4 regions of the Paenibacillus sp. PK1-4R genome follow, and region 1 is predicted to be linked to each of the others. Evidence: riboswitches for the same ligand, from Rfam matches in the RefSeq annotation. Region 1 holds a riboswitch; each other region holds the start of a gene.

Region 1 (3,137 bases):
TCGTTCTTATCGACTAAATACTAAAAAGGCTGATCAACTGCGGTATTCTATACCCAAGTTGATCAGCCTTTATTGTTGCAATACAGCAACATGTTTCCTTTTATAATAAAACGCTAAACTCTAATAAACAATTATCTAATCCTGATTGGGCACCAGTAATGGCAGGAGTTCATCCAATGAATTAACAGTCCAATCCGCACGTTCGTCATCCGATCGGTCTGGCTGGAATCTTCCGTAACCCTGCATAATCCGAATTGTACGCATGCCCAGCTTCCGAGCAGGTATAATGTCGTTATCGATCCGATCGCCGATCATGACGGCTTCCTCCGGTTCACAACCGGCCTGCTTCAAGGCCACAGCGTATAACTCAGGGTCTGGCTTGGACACTCCTTCTTCAGCCGAACACGCCAGAACATCAACATACTTCCGCAAGCCGTAGCTCTCCAGTCTTTCTTCCGTTCCAGGACTCTGATTGGCAATAATGCCAATACGATAATACCGTGACAACTGCTGAAGAACGGAATCCGCTGAAGGAAAAGGACGTTCAAGATCTTTTTGAAACTTCAGCTTGTCCTGAATCTGTTTCTGGTGTCCCTCGTCTTCAACGAATGTGTGAATCGCCACTCTCATAGGCCATTGCTCATATTTTCGGTAACAGTTCGCGAACAGTTCGCGTACCGCCTCAATCTTTACCGGATATCCCAAAGCACAGGCTTCACGGACGAACTGTCCGATAATATCATCAACCGGCTCCCATTCATCCACCAGCGTATCTCCAACATCAAAAAACAACCATTTCAATCCACCTACATCCGGCACGCCAATTCCTCCTTGTAAGCCACAGGTGATTCCTGATCCAAATCTAAAAGTTCGTGTTCAAAAAGTCTTGAACTACCTTTAAAACCATAAAAAAGAAGACTCACCATCATGCATGAGTCTCCTCAAATTTCCGTTTATCGATACATTCAATTATAACAGGCACCTTACACCTGAGCAATCACAAGCTATGGCATTACCCATTGAGGAGAAAGCCAACTTCCCCATTGAGCGAATATACAATCCGGTCTGCGCCCATGCCCCGATAGATGCCCTTAGGATGACTCTGCTCTGTAATGACGCACAGGGATTTCGATGTCCATGAACGGCAGATCTGTAAATAACGACAGGTCAGATTCAGGCTGTTCTCGAAAATAAACACGTTGCCTACGCTGCCCTGCGGCAAAAACCATTTTTGAGCTGCAGCCGTATTCATGCGAATGACATGTTCTACTCCGATTCTACGGAGTCTGCGCTCTTCCCCTGCACTGTTGGTTAGAACGGCAAACGGCATTTTTTTGTACATCAGCAATTTGATAAATTTGCGTCCTGCTTCATTTGGAGCAGTCACTAAGATCATCTCAGTATCCATCATTCGTTCCTCCCTTGGCGTGAAAAGACAACAAAAAAGAAGCGTGGGGGACCAAGGCCTCCCGAACGCTTCTTAAAGAACCCATGGCGAAAACGCCATGAACCAGCGTACGGCTTGTTGCCTCTCCCTTTAACGCTTACGAGGTTAGCTGACGGATTCGGGCGCGAGAGTCGCCCTATTTCCGGCTGTCACCGGAAAATTCACCCCATGAATGCCTACTGTCCTGGACAGCGCATTCTGTTGGTTCCCCCGTTTCCCACTCATCAATGAATGGAAACTCAGCGATTAAAACATCGTTCGTATATCTTAAAATAAGATCGAGCGATATTATCGTTTGTTTCGTTTTTCAGGTACAATTTAGTTTAAATTGAAATTACGTTATGAATCATACACCCGCGCCATGTCGGTGTAAAGTCCGCACAGATCACCGAATCGACAGATTTTCGGCAATACTCACATATAATAGCGCTTACAACAAGGTCATACTCTATCCTTCTCTTTAAATCTATCTAATTCTCACTCTGACGAAAATCACTACGCATTTCATTCACGCATTCTGCACAACTTGCCTCTTTTGATTCATTTAACACCATATTAGTTTTGCATTATTTAATTGTAACCAATATAATAAGAGGTATCAGATGATATCATGGAGGCGATTTAGATGACAGTCTACGATTACAAAGTGAATACCCTTCGCGGTCAAGAAGTTGAAATGTCCGACTACCGTGACAAAGTGTTACTGATTGTGAATACTGCAAGCTCATGCGGCCTTACACCTCAATTCAAAGGTCTGCAAGAATTGCAAGACAAGTTCAAGGATGCGCCATTTGAAGTCCTTGGTTTTCCAAGCAACCAGTTTGCCCAGGAAAAAGGATCTTCCGACGATATCGCCGAGTTCTGTCAGATGAATTATGGCGTGAGCTTCCCTATGTTTGAGAAAATTGATGTGAACGGCTCAAGCGCTCACCCTCTCTTCCAGCACCTTAGCACAGAAGCTCCTGGCCTGCTCGGCTCCAAAGCAATCAAATGGAATTTCACCAAATTCCTTGTGGATCAGAACGGACAGGTAATTAAACGTTATGCTCCCAAAACAACACCGGACAAGATTGAAGAAGATATCAAGAACTTGCTGCAAAAATAATACATTGGCCACCCGTAGCCGGAAGGTAGAGCAGCATTGCCCCGGTAATGGATGGCCTTTTTTATCAACTTTGATGTCAAACTGTTCAAAAAGACAAAAAAAGAAGCCTTCCATTAATGGAAAGCTTCTTTTTAATCGTTCATATGATGCGGTCGAGAGGACTCGAACCTCCACGGGCATACGCCCACTACCCCCTCAAGATAGCGTGTCTGCCATTCCACCACGACCGCATGTCGTAAATAATCGGCAACAGAATTGATTATACCGGGTTCAGAACCAAAAGTAAAGTATTTTTTAATACTTCTTTTTCAGCTAGGCATTTTCATCAAAAATCGCATAATCTCGTCATCTTTACCCTTGAACTGCATACATTAGATTTGATCCCCTCCTTTCCGGATTGAGCTGATCTTATTGATTCATTTATATCTAGTCCTCCCTAGACTTCGCAGATATTTAACTTTAAATGTTATATAAAATAACACAAATATTGAATTCCAGATTTAAATACATTAAATTCAACTGATACTATTGACAAAAAGCGGACATTTATGGGATGATAACTATCATATAATTCGGATTTTTAAA
Region 2 (3,137 bases), 1.5 Mb from region 1:
TGTTTTGCAATGGATTCTAACCGCGAGGCCCTTCATAAACCATACAGTGAAAGGGCTTCAAGCCGCTTGGGGTCTGTCGTTCGTATGTATCTTGGGTGACAAATCCACTCTTCAGATAGACTTGAATGGCACGAGCATTCCAAGTGAGTACTTCCAGATCAATCTCGTTCGTGGGATTTCGGCGAATGGCTTCCTGTACAATGGCAGTGACAAAAGCTGTCCCTTGACCCTGACCACACAGCTCTGGATGCATGCCAAGGCCAATCCGGGTTACCCCTTCAAGTGGGAAGTATTGAGCAAACCCACATATACGATCGTTCTGATCCAGGACGATCGCATATTGCTCCTGCCGCAGCTGTGCATCTCCGAATTCCACTTCCAGAGCTTTCATCTGGTCCCAGGGGAGCCAGCTGTAGATATTGTAAGGCGGGTCATACTGCCAACTGCAGATAAGCTCCGCATGTTCTTCTCGCATGGGTACAACGTGAAACGTCACAGGGGTTTCCTTCATACACCTGCATGCTCCTTTCCTTGAAACAGAACTCTTTGTCCACTCTACAAAAGAGATGTTCATTTAGCAAGTCTTCCTTCTCAAGAAAAAAAATGAAACAAAAGTTCCGGTAATTCCGTTTATATTATAACGGGATGGGTAAAAACATCATAAGGGCACGGACGAACGAACGCAAAATGAACCTGTTGATGTCGCAGGATATGCCCTGAGTATAACTTGCAACATGCATAAGGATTGAAGCACAAAAAAACCGCCGGATACATTCCTGCGGAGAATGTATCCGGCGGTTCTGTTATGCTTCTTGCTTCGTTCCAGTATGGTTAATGGTTACAGCATCATGTTGCTCAGCTTGTCCCTAGTCAAGGGCCAGTGATTCATATGCGTCCGTGCTCATAATCCGTTTCGCGCCAACATAACGATTGGCCCAATAGCTTTCACTCAATGCACTGATCGTAACGCCTTTGGAAGAAGAGGAGTGTGCGAACTTTCCATCCCCTACAAAGATTCCTACATGTGATACGCCTTTACCTGTTGTATTAAAGAACACCAGATCGCCAGCTCTCATTTCCATGCGTGATACGGAATCGCCCATGTCGAATTGGGAACTGGATTGGCGTGCCAAATCAATACCCAACTTGTCGAATACATACCGTGTAAATCCGGAGCAGTCAAAGCCGTTAAGCGTTGTTCCCCCACTTTTGTATGTAGTTCCCATTGCTGAATCAATTACTGTGTCCATCTTTGAATCTGCGAATGCGCTACCTGCACCAAGCGATAAAGCGAATGTGATGCTAAGTACAGCTGCGGTTAATTTCTTCTTGAACAAGAGATATTCCCCTTCCAACGCCTGCGAGGTTAGCTTAAGGATTCGGTTGAAGGTCCCCTATGATCCCTCTGTAGCAAGATCAATTCACCCATAACTGGTTCCCCCGCTTCCCAGGTGCCAGGAATTTGGCTATGCTAGTTATGCACCTGCGAAATCAAGAAATGACGATTTAATTTTAAGTAGTTACAAATATGAATGTAAAGATTACAAAGTTGTTACTAAAAACTCACTGCGATTATTGTAACAGAGGAGTACGGCTTTGGCAACGTTTAGCAACAAATTTAGCAAAAAAAACCTCGACCTTTGACGGGGAAAGGTTGAGGTTTGCCTATTTATAAGTACATATTAGGCCGTGAGTTTAACATACGATGGTAACAATTTTTAAACTATCTGCTCTCACCTTTGGATATTTTGGACTGCCATAATCGGAAATGGCTGCATATTTTCCACAGACTTAATAGACATCTAGCAAGTGGATACGTCTGTTGTAGTATAAGTCCGGTAAGTCCCGTTAATAACCATGAGGCTGAAGTGAATGACCCAAAGACGAGCAGGTGTACTCCGCCCAGCAGGAGTGCAATGCCGATTACAGCGATGAGATGACGCAGTGCAATCCAGAGTGCTTTGAGAATACCGTGAGCCCCGCCTTCTCCTTCTGGTGCCGACACACCGAACTGCATGTAGAGTATGGCATGGTGGATGATCCAACCATATACAATCCAGGCAGCAACATAAGGTATACCAGGCAAAAGTAATTGAAGGGAATGAAATCCGTCCATGAGAATCGAGTAGAGCTTCGGTAAGAGCCAGTAGGCGGGCAGAAGTATCAATAAAGTACGTATGGTGTGGAGCAGTAGCATCGGTTTCCACAGATTTTTGATTCCGCGGACAAAGGGGATGCGCTCTTCTGTAGAATTAAAGTGCTGAAGTGAGTAGAGCAGTCCTGCCTGAATGAGGGGGCTGATCAACATGCGAACCAGCAGCATGCCCCCTAGAATCCACAGATAACGATGAACCTCCGGATGAGTAGACAGGTTAAGTTGACTTTCCATTTTAAACAAAAGTGTACTCAGCTCCCCGGCATCAGAATCTGGATAGCGCAGGAGTAGGGGGATGACCGCCGATTGTACCATTCGATAGAAGAAATATCCCCAAATGAGCTGATAGAGAAATAAGAGTGCGGCAATGAACATATGCTGACGGACGAGAAACCAGCCTTCACGTATTTTTGCTTTCACCGTTTCCACCTCACCATGACAGACCTCCGAATATGGCTTCTATTAGTTTGGTTACACTCATGTTCCAGCGGGACTTCGTCCGCTCATCCAGTCCGGATTTCAGGAAATTGTTCATATGGCGGTTCTCCAGCACGATCGAGTACAGGGGATCGGTCATGGCCCAGGATACGGGGGATGTGTGAGTTAATTTATAGGTGATGCGATCTTCTTTGCCATTCCATTGCTTGGTGAGGATATGTCCGTCTTCAAAAGCAATGCGAACAGGAACGGCGTTGTAATCACTCCCTTTTTTTGCGATCGTCACGGATGACTCGTACAATGTTTGACCGTCTTTCTGTACGGGCGTAACACGAATCTTCTCTACAGCAAAGTCAGCCATCCCGTTACCATAGACATATTGATCAAAATAATCAGACCAGGAAGTGCGGGTCACTTGTTCCACAACGTTCTGAAAATCAGCCGAAGTGGGATGTTTGAAGCGGTACTTCTTCACATAGGTAGAGAGAATGCGTTCCATCGTTTTCGCCCCGACTTGATGTTCGATCCCAAGCAATACAAGCTT
Region 3 (3,137 bases), 1.6 Mb from region 1:
AGATAGTCGTTATTTCGACATGAAGGGAGATACAAACATGATGCTGTTCGACACACATACACATCTGGATGCACCACAATTCGACGAGGACCGCGAGGACATGATTCAGCGTGCTGTGGATGCAGGAGTTGGTCGCATGATCAACATTGGCTTTAACCGGGAGACGATTCCAACTACGATGAAACTCGCTGAAACATATGACTTTATCTATGCAGCTGTAGGGTGGCATCCAGTAGATGCGATCACTATGCAGGAGGGTGATTTGGAGTGGATTGCATCTTTATGCAAGCATGAAAAAGTGGTTGCGATCGGTGAGATTGGATTGGATTATCACTGGGATACTTCACCGAAGGAAATACAGCATCGCGTATTACGACAACAAATTGCTTTGGCTCGTGAAGTGAACATGCCAATTGTCATTCATAATCGGGATGCACATGAGGATATCATAAGAATTTTGCGTGAAGAGAAAGCGAGTGAAGTTGGTGGTGTGATGCACTCGTTCTCGGGCAGCTGGGAAACAGCGAAAAGTTGTCTCGATATGGGCTTCCATCTCTCCTTCGGAGGACCGATCACATTCAAAAATGCAAAGCAGCCCAAAGAGGTACTGGAGAAGGTTCCTATGGACCGGTTTTTCATTGAAACAGATGCTCCATATTTGACACCTCACCCTTATCGTGGGAAACGAAATGAGACAGCGCATGTACGTCTGGTTGCAGAGGCAGCTGCGGAAATTAAAGGCATTTCGGTGGAGGAAATTGCTGCAATAACAACCAAAAATGCCATGGAACGATTTGGAATTCGTTAAAAAAACGAGCAAATGAGGTGAAAAAGGCAGGTAAGCGGAGTTAATTTGCCCTTTGATTCAAATAAATCAAGAATATTACAATATTTTAACCAAATATTCAGAAAAACGTACTTGATCAACGCTTTACAACATGCATCAAAACAGGATATCATCTTTTCAGTGAATTGTTGTGCGGAAAATTGGACAGATGTTCGGGGGATGAACAAAGGGACACTTTCCGATGAAACAACATTACTTTCATGAATCAGTCTCGCTGAGTCTCCGTTAACGGAGAGCGGGGGAACCAATAGGGCTTAAACATCGGTGTATTTGGCCGATGCGCAACGTTCGCTGACCCAAAAGCAGCGAAGGGAACTGCGAAGCCGTATTTGATTTCTTCTTTGGGTCTCGGGGTGAATTCAAGGGCGTCCGCCATGAGCGGGTGACCCAAGATAGGGCGGCTCTCTTTCGCCCGAACCCGACAGCTAACCTCGCAAGCGGAAAAAGAGAGGCAACCTCGTGCATGAATTTCCGATATTCAAAATCATTCGGAAGCCACGAAAGAGTTCCTCTTACACTCTTTCTTTGGCTTTTTTGTTTTTGAATAAAAGAAATATTGTCATCATACGGTAGGTATTCAGGAGGATGACATCATGTTGCGAAGATTGATTCATGGTGCAGAACCGGATTATGTTGGTCCGATCTGTGTTCTGTAGAAAATTTGGTATAGTCACGTCAAAGACATCATGCATTACTTTAGACGGCGAGGCTATGAAGGAGGACGGAGAAGTGGGCACATTCCAACCAGAAGAGACCCATGAGTCACGATCATCCAGTAAGTCTTTCGCGTTGCGGTGGAAGCATGAGAACATGCGTCAAATGGCATTGATCGCGATTTTCTCAATTGCGCTTACAATCATGATCTTGTTAGTCGTTTACGGTCAGGCCGGGAAACAAATTTCACTGGTTATTGATGGCAAGGCTCAGGTGGTAGAGACTCGTACAGGAATGCTTCAGGAAATGCTGGAGGAGCAGTCGATCACAGTCAGCCCTCACGATAAGGTATCCATGTCCATGAATGGGGCGATTACAGATGGAGACCGAATCGTTATTGAGCGGGCCGTTCCAGTTAACATTACGGCAGACGGAGACACCAAGACTCTGTATACAACCGATTCATCGGTAGAAGATGCAATTCAAAAATCAGGTATTCAAGTTGAGAGTAATGATAAAGTGTATCCGGCGCTTGGCACTGCGATCAAAGCGGAGATGAAGATCCGTGTAGTGCGCGTAACAAAGCGTACAGTGGATGTAGAGCAACCGATCGCTTACAAAGTCATTAAAACGGCTGACCCTAGCTTGTACAAAGGGGATAACCGTGTCGTTGTGAACGGCAAAGAAGGCACAATTGTGCAGCATATCGAAAAGGTATTTCAGGATGGAGAATTGGTCTCCAAAAAAATGGTCGGCAAATCTGTCGCGAATAATCGTGTAGATAAAGTGATCGCTGTCGGCACCAAAGCAAAACCGGTCGTGAAAGAACCTGAGATTCAGACCGTATCGGCTCAAACGTCAACAACCAAAAAGGCTACAACAACGAACTCGAAGAAAACATCTGCCTCGGGCAGCAAAGTGATTACCGTATCCGGGACTTCTTTTAAATACTCCAAAGTACTTAAAAATGTATCCATGACTGCCTACTCTTCCGAAGAGCCGGGCATTGGTACTAAAACAGCTTCCGGTACTCGTGTAACGGAAGGGCGCACCATTGCGGTTGATCCCAAAGTCATTCCAATTGGCTGGTGGGTATATATCGAAGGTCTGGGATTCCGTCGTGCGGAAGATACAGGCGGTGCCATTAAAGGCAACAAAATTGATGTATATTATGACAGTGTGAAGCATGCCCTGAATTTTGGACGTAAGAAAGGCAAGACGGTCTACGTGATCGGTCCGGTGAAGCCGGAAGCGAACTAAAATCGTTTTACTTTGAAATGGGAATGCTATAAAATAGTTGCATGAATGATTCATGCGGAATATGCGGCGGAGGAGTCTGAATTCAGTCTCCCCCGCCGTTTGGCAGAGAAGAGGATATTCCTCTTCTTTTTGCGTTAGAAAGGAAGAAATGGAACATGATAAAAGAAGTCATTGTGGTGGAAGGCCGTGACGATACGGTAGCCATCCGTCGGGCCGTTGAAGCCGATACAATAGAAACAGGTGGATCAGCCATCAACCAACGCATTCTGAAGCGGATTGCGCTTGCTCAGGAGAGACGGGGAGTCATTGTACTGACAGATCCGGATCATGCTGGCGAACGCATTCGTAAAATTATTGCGAATAAGGTCCCTGGCTG
Region 4 (3,137 bases), 2.4 Mb from region 1:
AGTATTCTGGGAGTACAAAAGTTTCTATGCTACAGGAGTAGGATACACACTTCTGTTGTCCGCACTGGGTGTTATTTTCGGGGTAATTATCGGATTAATCATCTGTTTGTTCCGTTTGCATGACGCTGCAATCTTGCGCTGGATCGGTACTGCTTACGTTGAAGTGATTCGTGGCACACCGATGCTGGTACAATTAATGATTATTTACTATGGTTTTTCCCTGAGCTTTGGCATTAACTTTACTGCACTTCAGGCAGGTATCATTACACTTTCAATCAATAGTGGTGCATATCTGGCGGAGATTTTCCGTGCAGGTATCCAAGGTGTGGATCGTGGTCAGTTGGAGGCAGCGCGTTCCCTCGGAATGGGCAGAGGTGCAGCAATGCGTTACATTATATTGCCACAAGCCTTCAAAGCTGTATTACCAGCGATCGGTAATGAATTTATAACTATCATCAAAGAATCCTCCATTATCTCAGTTATCGGTATGGTGGATATTATGTATCAGGCAAGTGTAGTCAAAAACATTACGTATCAAGGCTTGAGTCCATTTTTGATTGCAGCAGCCATCTACTTTGTAATGACGTTCATTTTGTCCAAGCTGCTGGGACGACTGGAAAGGAAGTTGAGTGCAAGTGATAGACGTTAGACAATTACACAAATCTTATGGAAATAACGATGTGCTTAAAGGCATTAACGTGACAATTGGCAAAGGTGAGGTTGTCGTAGTCATCGGCCCTTCCGGTTCAGGTAAAAGTACTTTCTTACGTTGTCTGAATCTGTTGGAACAGCCTACCTCGGGTGAGATTGATTTTGAAGGCGTGTCAATCACTGATCCGAAGCACAACATTAATGCAACTCGGGAAAAAATGGGCATGGTGTTCCAGCATTTCAACCTGTTCCCACACAAAACGGTACAGCAAAACATCACGATTGCTCCAATTAAAGTGAAGAAACAATCCACTCAGGAAGCGGAGAAAATTGCTGCTGATCTGCTTAACACCGTGGGCTTGTACGATAAAAAAGATACATTCCCGAATCAGCTGTCTGGTGGACAGAAGCAGCGGATCGCCATTGCTAGAGCATTGGCCATGCAGCCGCATGTGATGCTGTTTGACGAGCCTACTTCGGCACTGGACCCCGAGATGGTCGGTGAAGTGTTGGATGTCATGAAACGTCTTGCAGAAGGCGGGATGACGATGGTCATCGTAACACATGAGATGGGTTTTGCACGTGAAGTGGGAGACCGGATCCTGTTCATGGATGGCGGGGTTATTGTAGAAGAGGGAACACCTGATGAGGTGTTTGGAGCACCAAAAAATTCACGTACACGTGATTTTCTTGCGAAAGTACTCTAAACGAAGTGATCAAATAGCGTTACTGACTTCGAGTCGGTAACGCTATTTTTTATGGATAATAATCACGTATGAATTCGAAAAAGTAACTATTCTGTTACCAAATGTAAAGTATCGGATCTCCCAACTTTTCTAAAGTATCCAGTATTCTTAATTATGCTTACATGCTAAAAAACCATTTGGTAAGAATTACTACAAGTTCAGGTTACAAAATTGTGATATATTGAACTCTGCCGAAACTTCCGGACAGGGAGTGCGGGGGATGTAACGATGCAGATTGTGCAGGGGGAAGATCTACAGCACACTGCTTGGGGTGAATTAGGGGTACATAACGTTTTAAATGTAATGAAGAACCTATAGGGTGGGCTCCTCATCCGAATCCGACAACTAACTTCGCAGGCACAATGAGGGAGGAAGACCATGATTAACAAGAAACGTATAGCCAAAACAGCAGTAGCATTATTGACAACAGCAATGCTCATTCAAGCCGTTCCGGCTCACGCCGATTCAGTTCATGTGGCCAAAGAAGGGGATACCTTCTACACCTTATCAAAACAATATGGAGTAGCAATGAACACGTTGGTTAAAGCAAATAACGACATTTCACCTTACAATATTTATGGTGGTTTGAAAATTACGATTCCCGGTAAGGCAAACAATGTAGCTGCCGCGGCGACGGAGAGCAAGACCCAAGCCAAAACGGTTACTACAGCAAGCTTGGACGTTAACGCAGATAACAAAGTGGTTCAAGCCTGGGGTAAAACATTTGATTACAGCAAAGCTGTGAACGTGAAAGCAACGGCATACTCTGCAGATCCGTCTGAAAATGGAGGATGGGGTGCAGTCGATTATTTCGGAAATGACCTTGAACTGGGTACGATTGCAGTTGATCCAAGTGTAATTCCACTCGGAACCAAAGTACTGGTAACTGGTCACAGCCATCCAGGATTGCCAAAACAGGCTTTTGTAGCCACAGCGCGTGATGTGGGCGGTGCAATCAAGGGTCACCGGATTGATATCTTTATCCCGGGTAGCAAACAGTCCGTAAGCACATTTGGTTTCCAGGATATCGAGCTGTACATTCTTAAGTAGAAAGTAAATTACATCTAACGAATTCAAACAGGGTGTCTGCCAGTCGCTAATTTGCGATTGAACAGCACCCTTTTAATATTGCATTATTTGCTATCACGGTCATCTTAATCTTTGGCCTTTGGCAATCCCAACATCTCGTCCAAGGTGACCAGTTCATATCCCCGGTTACGCAGTTCTTCAATTATTTCAGGCAATGCCTCAATCGTACCGTTCAGGTTAGATCCCACACCGCCTCCTGCATGTTGCAAAACGATGGAGCCAGGTTTCACGGCAGATAGGATGTTATCCTTCACCTCTTCCTTGGAGAGGCCTTTCCAGTCCAGTGAGTCAACGTTCCAGTTTACAATGCTATAGTGTTGTCTAGCAGCCCATTGCAGCTGTTCTTCATTAATGTCTCCATAAGGCGGCCGAATTATCTTGGGCGTATATCCCGCCAAATGTCGAATAATATCCCCGGTATGTAAAATTTGTTTGCGAAAGGCATTCATCGACAGCTTACTGAATTCAGGATGATTGTAGCTGTGATTACCAACCATATGCCCTTCCTTAACGATGCGTTTCACCAGATCCGGATGTTTCTCAGCACGACTACCCACGATGAAGAATGTAGCTCTGACATTGTATTTCTTCAATACATCCAGCACTTGTGGAGTAAACCGTGGATCAGGTACATCATCAAAAGTCAGTGCA

Evidence for each region. A riboswitch is a leader RNA that binds a small molecule or an ion and turns the genes downstream of it on or off. The one in region 1 is predicted to bind cyclic di-AMP.
Region 2: it holds a riboswitch for cyclic di-AMP, as region 1 does, so the genes downstream of both, QNO02_RS00525 (C40 family peptidase) here and QNO02_RS06960 (HAD family hydrolase) in region 1, are expected to answer to the same signal.
Region 3: it holds a riboswitch for cyclic di-AMP, as region 1 does, so the genes downstream of both, QNO02_RS00150 (resuscitation-promoting factor) here and QNO02_RS06960 (HAD family hydrolase) in region 1, are expected to answer to the same signal.
Region 4: it holds a riboswitch for cyclic di-AMP, as region 1 does, so the genes downstream of both, QNO02_RS17415 (3D domain-containing protein) here and QNO02_RS06960 (HAD family hydrolase) in region 1, are expected to answer to the same signal.

Annotation. Positions count from the first base shown of each region.
Region 1 covers NZ_CP126535.1:1,654,539-1,657,675, reverse strand. Annotated here, with positions in the region: gene QNO02_RS06965 (HAD family hydrolase) at 136-819, opposite strand; gene QNO02_RS06960 (HAD family hydrolase) at 1,013-1,411, opposite strand; cyclic di-AMP (ydaO/yuaA leader) riboswitch at 1,527-1,702, opposite strand; gene QNO02_RS06955 (glutathione peroxidase) at 2,073-2,552, shown strand; tRNA gene QNO02_RS06950 (tRNA-Leu) at 2,700-2,782, opposite strand.
Region 2 covers NZ_CP126535.1:108,817-111,953, forward strand. Annotated here, with positions in the region: gene QNO02_RS00520 (GNAT family N-acetyltransferase) at 17-511, opposite strand; gene QNO02_RS00525 (C40 family peptidase) at 867-1,337, opposite strand; cyclic di-AMP (ydaO/yuaA leader) riboswitch at 1,341-1,478, opposite strand; gene QNO02_RS00530 (hypothetical protein) at 1,724-2,575, opposite strand; gene QNO02_RS00535 (M1 family metallopeptidase) at 2,586-3,137, opposite strand, start outside.
Region 3 covers NZ_CP126535.1:31,992-35,128, forward strand. Annotated here, with positions in the region: gene QNO02_RS00145 (TatD family hydrolase) at 38-808, shown strand; cyclic di-AMP (ydaO/yuaA leader) riboswitch at 1,050-1,303, shown strand; gene QNO02_RS00150 (resuscitation-promoting factor) at 1,577-2,761, shown strand; gene rnmV (ribonuclease M5) at 2,917-3,137, shown strand, end outside.
Region 4 covers NZ_CP126535.1:4,026,982-4,030,118, reverse strand. Annotated here, with positions in the region: gene QNO02_RS17425 (ABC transporter substrate-binding protein/permease) at 1-649, shown strand, start outside; gene QNO02_RS17420 (amino acid ABC transporter ATP-binding protein) at 636-1,358, shown strand; cyclic di-AMP (ydaO/yuaA leader) riboswitch at 1,577-1,773, shown strand; gene QNO02_RS17415 (3D domain-containing protein) at 1,776-2,447, shown strand; gene QNO02_RS17410 (polysaccharide deacetylase family protein) at 2,552-3,137, opposite strand, start outside.